DNA from 2 places in the Xenorhabdus sp. SGI 60 genome. Region 2 is predicted to be linked to the other one. Evidence: predicted binding sites of a transcription regulator. Region 2 holds the regulator's gene; the other holds the start of a gene.
What was found. Region 2 encodes CRP, which controls carbon source genes, mostly activating them, when cyclic AMP is high. Its sites were predicted from a motif close to ATGTGANNNNNNTCACAT; they were not measured.
Positions count from the first base shown of each region.

Region 1 (3,435 bases), 2.9 Mb from region 2:
CAGGGTATTGCCAATGCAGTCGGTTTTGCGATTGCAGAACGCACACTGGCAGCGCAGTTCAACCGTCCAGGCCATGATATCGTCGATCACTATACTTATGTATTCATGGGTGACGGCTGTATGATGGAAGGTATCTCCCATGAAGTTTGTTCTTTGGCGGGTACACTGAAACTGGGCAAATTGATCGCATTCTATGATGACAACGGTATTTCTATCGATGGTGAGGTAGAAGGCTGGTTCACTGATGATACCGCAACACGTTTTGAAGCCTATGGCTGGCATGTTATCCGTGGTGTAGATGGTCATGATTCTGATGCGATTGCGGCGGCTATTGAAGCAGCCCGCAAAGAGACAGGTAAGCCATCCCTGTTGATGTGCAAAACCATCATCGGCTTTGGTTCACCAAACAAAGCAGGCAAAGAAGAATGTCACGGTGCCCCGCTAGGTGATGCTGAAATTGAAGCAACCCGTAAGGCACTGGGGTGGGAATATCCTGCGTTTGAAATTCCTCAGGACATTTACGCTGGCTGGAACGCCCAGGAAGCAGGCAAAGTCAAAGAAGCCACTTGGGAAGAAAAATTTGCTGCCTATGCGCAAGCTTACCCAGAACTGGCTGCTGAATTTAACCGGCGTACCCGCGGTGAGTTGCCAGCAAACTGGGAAGCTGAGTCCAAGGCATTCATTGAAAAGCTGCAACAGAACCCAGCTTCTATTGCGAGCCGTAAGGCATCACAAAATGCACTGGAAGCCTTCGGTAAAGTTCTGCCAGAATTCATGGGTGGCTCTGCTGACTTAGCACCAAGTAACCTGACCATGTGGTCTGGTTCTAAGCCTTTGAACGACGTTCAGGACGGTAATTACATTCACTATGGTGTGCGTGAATTCGGTATGTCTGCCATCATGAACGGTATCGCATTACATGGTGGTTTTGTGCCTTATGGCGCAACATTCCTGATGTTCGTGGAATATGCCCGTAACGCTGTACGCATGGCGGCTTTGATGAAAGTGCGTAGCATCTTCGTTTATACCCACGATTCCATCGGACTGGGTGAAGATGGCCCAACTCACCAACCCGTCGAACAAATTGCCAGCCTGCGCGTAACGCCAAATATGAGCACATGGCGTCCATGTGACCAGGTTGAATCTGCGGTGGCGTGGAAATATGCCATTGAGCGCAAAGATGGTCCAACTGCATTGATTTTCTCCCGTCAAAACCTGGCACAACAGGATCGTACTACTGAGCAATTAGCGAATATCGAGAAAGGGGCTTACATCCTGAAAGATTGTGCAGGCCAGCCTGAGTTGATTCTGATTGCAACGGGTTCCGAAGTGGAATTGGCGGTGAAGGCGGCCGAGCAACTGACCGCTGAAGGTCGTCAGGTTCGCGTGGTTTCTATGCCATCTACCGATGCTTTCGATAAGCAAGAGGCTGCATATCGTGAAGCCGTATTACCAGCGGCAGTTTCTGCCCGTGTTGCCATCGAAGCGGGTATCTCTGATTACTGGTTCAAATATGTTGGTATCAATGGTGCTATCGTCGGTATGAATACTTTCGGTGAATCTGCACCTGCTGATCTTCTGTTCAAAGAGTTTGGCTTCACGGTTGAAAATGTAGTAGCCAAGGCAACGGATTTGTTGAAATAACCGGCAAATAATCCATATTAAGCGCATTCGTATCAATTTTAGAGCGAATGCGCTCTTTTTTTGTTCAATTTTTCCTCTATCATGTGACGAATGGCGCTTGCCATCACTCTTGTTTTCTCGTAATCTGCTTTCATAGTGGCTGAACCGTTTCAGTTAGGTGTGTGATTTAGTTTATAAAATGTCTTGTATGTCACAATCTGGTTAATTTTGTGATGAATTATCAGTACAAGCAGACATTGCTCAGTTATCCTAAGCGGTTGCGTAACTACAGAGAAATTCAGGGAGTAACATGACTATCAGGGTAGCGATTAACGGTTTCGGGAGAGTTGGGCGTAGCGTGTTGCGTGCTCTTTACGAATCCGGGCGTCAAGCTGAAATTTCAGTGATCGCTATCAATGAGTTGGCCGATGCACAAGGCATTGCTCACTTATTGAAATACGATTCCAGTCATGGGCGTTTTGCATGGGATGTACGCCTGAATAATGATTTACTGCAAGTAGGAGAAAACAGTATTCGGTTGTTTCATCAACCGAATATCTCAGCCCTGCCGTGGAAAGCGCTGGATATTGATATTGTACTTGACTGCACGGGTAAATATGGTGAGCGGGCAGACGGAGAGTCTCATATCGCTAGTGGGGCTAAAAAGGTCCTGTTTTCACATCCAGGGGGAAATAATCTGGATGCGACCGTGGTATATGGTGTCAATCACCATTCATTGGTTGCCGAAGATCGTATTGTTTCTAATGCATCCTGTACAACAAACTGCATTATTCCAATCATCAAAGTGTTGGATGATGCGTTCAATATTGAATCAGGTACGGTGACAACCATCCACGCATCAATGAATGATCAACCCGTGATTGATGCTTATCACTGTGATTTACGTCGAACCCGGGCGGCCAGTCAATCCATTATTCCTGTTGATACAAAACTGGCTGCGGGGATCACACGTGTTTTTCCTAAATTCAATGATCGGTTTGAGGCGATTTCTGTTCGGGTGCCCACTATCAATGTGACGGCCATTGATTTAAGTGTCACAGTCCGCTCGGCAGTGAATGTTGAAGATGTGAACCAGATCCTGCAAAAATCAGCGGTCAGGGAGTTTCGTGGTATAGTGAATTACACGGATCTGCCGTTGGTTTCAACGGATTTTAACCACGATCCCCACAGTGCTATTGTGGATGGCACACAAACGAGGGTGAGCGGGAAACACCTGATTAAAACCCTTGTGTGGTGTGACAATGAGTGGGGCTTTGCCAATCGTATGATTGATACGACGTTGACAATGGCCGCAACCGGTTTCAAATAATCATTTGTTGTGTCACAAACGGCACACAGCAGAAGATTGAGTAATTTTATAAAGAATCAATGAGAGGATTCACCATGTCTGTAATTAAGATGACTGATTTAGATCTGGCGGGTAAACGTGTCTTGATCCGTGCTGATCTGAATGTGCCTGTAAAAGATGGCAAAGTTACCTCTGATGCACGTATCCGTGCATCTTTGCCGACGATTGAGGCTGCGTTGAGTCAGGGAGCCAAGGTCATGGTTACTTCTCACCTGGGACGTCCAACTGAGGGAGAATACAACGAAGCGTTCTCACTGCAACCTGTCGTTGAATATTTGAAAGAAGCACTTTCTTCTCCTGTTCGTCTGGAAAAAAACTATCTGGATGGTGTTGACGTGGCGGAAGGCGAACTCGTTGTTCTGGAAAACGTTCGCTTCAACAAAGGTGAGAAAAAAGACGATGAAATGTTGTCGAAGCAATATGCTGCACTGTGTGATGTGTAT
Region 1 is NZ_CP196860.1:3,224,609-3,228,043, reverse strand. It holds gene tkt (transketolase) at 1-1,644, shown strand, start outside; gene epd (erythrose-4-phosphate dehydrogenase) at 1,934-2,953, shown strand; gene pgk (phosphoglycerate kinase) at 3,028-3,435, shown strand, end outside.
Region 1: the regulator CRP is predicted to act here: its motif matches at 1,726-1,743, upstream of epd (erythrose-4-phosphate dehydrogenase).

Region 2 (3,435 bases):
AGGGGTATTTAAAGGATTAGATCGTCCATTGACGGTCACGCGTTATCACTCTCTGGTCGTTGCCGCAGAAACGCTTCCTGCTTCATTTGAAGTGACGGCCTGGAGTCAGCGCAATGGCGACGTAGATGAAATCATGGGAATACGTCACCGTACTTTGCCACTGGAAGGCGTGCAATTTCATCCAGAAAGCATTCTGAGTGAGCAGGGACATGAATTGTTGAATAATTTCCTCAAATATTAGTCAGTTACCTCCATACTCCCTCATTCAGTGTTTTTTTATTTGCTCTTAAATGATTTTTTATTCATATTTTATGATTATTATTTCATTTTTAAATAGCAAAGATAAAAATAAGGTGGGGGAAATGGCAGAAAATAAAGCAACAAAACGAAATACCTATGATCAAGTGATGTTGCCCATTTATGCACCGGCGAATTTTATTCCTGTCAGAGGGCAAGGAAGTCGAGTATGGGATCAACAGGGTAAAGAATATATTGATTTTGCCGGAGGTATCGCTGTTCTGGCTTTGGGGCACTGTCACCCGGCTTTGGTGAACGTCCTGAAACAGCAAGGTGAAAAATTGTGGCATGTCAGCAATATTTTTACCAATGAGCCAGCCTTAACTTTAGCGCAAAAATTGATTGATGCGACCTTTGCCCAGAAAGTCTTTTTCGCTAATTCGGGAGCGGAAGCCAATGAAGCGGCATTTAAATTGGCACGTCGTTATGCGATTACTCGTCATCATCCGAATAAAACTAAAATTATTGCTTTCCATCAGGCGTTTCATGGACGCACCTTTTTCACTGTTTCGGTAGGAGGACAGCCGAAATATGCCGACGGGTTTGGACCTAAACCTGCTGATATTGTTCACGTACCTTTTAACGATTTGGATGCTGTCAGGGCGGAAATCGATGATCACACTTGTGCTGTTGTTTTGGAGCCAATTCAAGGAGAAGGGGGAGTGACTCCTGCGACGATGGCGTTTCTGCATGGAGTGCGGGAATTGTGTGATAAACATCAGGCCTTGTTGGTCTTTGATGAAGTCCAGAGTGGAATAGGGCGCACGGGTAAGTTATATGCTTACCAGCATTATGGCGTACAGCCGGATATCCTGACGACAGCAAAAGCGCTGGGGGGCGGTTTTCCCATCAGTGCAATGTTAACGACAGATACAATAGCGGCGGCAATGGAAACGGGCGCGCATGGAACGACTTATGGTGGAAACCCATTGGCTTGTAGTATCGGTTGTGTCGTACTGGATATCATCAATACGCCAGAAGTGATGATGGGCGTGGAAAAACGGCACGATATGCTCATTCATGCTCTGGAAAAGCTGAACCAAAAATATGGTATTTTCCATGAAGTTCGTGGAAAAGGCTTGCTTATTGGCGCCGTATTGAAAGCTGAATATCAGGGCAAGGCCAGAGAAATAGTGCAGCAAGCGGCGGAATCGGGATTGATGTTATTAAGTGCAGGAGACAGCATCTTGCGCTTTACTCCATCATTGATCATTCCTGAGGACGAAATTACAGACGGCATGATGCGGCTGGAAATGGCGATATTCCGCTGGTTAAACCAATAAAAGTAAAAAAGCCAGTGCGAAGTAACAGATTGCACTGGCTGAGTTTCTGGTTTATCGGGAATTAACGAGTCCCGTAAACGACGATGGTTTTGCCATGTGCAGAGATCAGGTTTTGATCTTCCAGCATTTTCAGGATACGGCCAACCGTTTCACGGGAGCAACCCACAATCTGCCCAATTTCCTGACGTGTGATTTTGATTTGCATACCATCAGGGTGAGTCATTGCATCAGGTTGTTTGGCCAAATTGAGCAACGTCTGGGCGATACGGCCTGTAACGTCCAGAAAGGCTAAGTTGCCTACTTTTTCGGAAGTGGTTTGTAGGCGACTTGCCATTTGGGCAGATAAACGCATCAGAATATCAGGATTGACCTGAATTAACTGGCGAAATTTCTTATAGGAAATTTCAGCCACTTCACAGGCACTTTTGGCTCGCACCCATGCAGTACGTTCTTGCCCCTCTTCAAACAATCCAAGTTCACCAATGAAATCTCCCTGATTTAAATAAGAGAGAATCATCTCCTTACCTTCTTCATCTTTTATTAGAACAGCAACCGAACCTTTAACAATGTAGTAAAGCGTTTCTGCTTTCTCGCCTTGATGAATAAGCGTGCTCTTGGATGGATATTTGTGAATATGGCAGTGTGACAAAAACCATTCAAGAGTCGGGTCTGTTTGTGGCTTGCCGAGAACCATTCGCTTTATCCTCTGTTGTTATTTCTGCCTTTATGGTGTGAGAAACTGTAGTTCCTCTTCAGGCTGGCTTTATAAAGTCAATAGCTTAACATATTAACCTGCTGAAAAACTGACAAGCGGGAATTTTATATGGATTATAAAGATGTCAAAATTTGGGCATATTGATCTTAACCATATATCTTGCCAGTCCCTATTTGTAACCTTGTTTGTAACACAGGAAAGCGTTTCTGTCTTCTCCTGTATCGCTTAGCCTATTAAACAGACTGCCAGATTACCAGAAATCAGGCAGAAGAGTTGGTTTTATTGATTTTATATTTATAAAAGGGAAAAAATTATGTCACAAAAAATGGCCTATTTATTTAAATAAAACAGGTAACATTATTTTTTGTTACCTGTTTTATTAAAAATTAAATGGGGATTAAATTACGAGATTTTTTTGCCTTCCAGTAATTGTTTAACAAGCGGCGCCATAATTAATTCCATTGCCAGTCCCATTTTTCCACCCGGAACGACGATAGTATTTATGCTGGAAATAAATGAACCCTGAAGCATAGCGAGTAAATAAGGAAAATCAATTTGAGTGAGACCACGGAAGCGGATCACGATAAAACTTTCGTCCAGCGAGGGAATGGCTTTGGCAGAGAAGGGGTTAGAGGTATCAACGGTAGGGACACGCTGGAAATTGATATGGGTACGTGAAAACTGAGGAGTGATGTAGCGGATATAGTCATCCATTGAGCGGACAACGGAATCCATGACAGCCTCTCTGGAATGCCCACGCTCACCGGTATCACGGATGAGTTTTTGTATCCATTCTAAGTTGACGATAGGCACAACGCCAATCAACAGATCAACATGACTGGCAACATTGTGTTGTGGCGTGACAACACCACCGTGCAGCCCTTCATAAAATAGGACGTCCGTATTTGATGGCAGAGGTTCCCACGGTGTGAAAGTACCCGGCAATTGGTTATAAGGAACGGCCTCATCATAGGTATGGAGATATTTTCGGCAGCGGCCATTGCCCGTTTCTCCGTACTCAAGGAATGTCTTTTCCAACATACCGAAATCGTTAGCTTCTGGCCCAAAGTAGCTGATATGTCTGCCTTGTTCTCTTGCTTTCCGTATCTCGGCATCCATTTCAGGACGAGTATAACGATG
Region 2 is NZ_CP196860.1:298,562-301,996, forward strand. It holds gene ACSJJG_RS01410 (aminodeoxychorismate synthase component II) at 1-241, shown strand, start outside; gene ACSJJG_RS01415 (aspartate aminotransferase family protein) at 363-1,580, shown strand; gene crp (cAMP-activated global transcriptional regulator CRP) at 1,642-2,274, opposite strand; gene ACSJJG_RS01425 (phosphoribulokinase) at 2,698-3,435, opposite strand, start outside.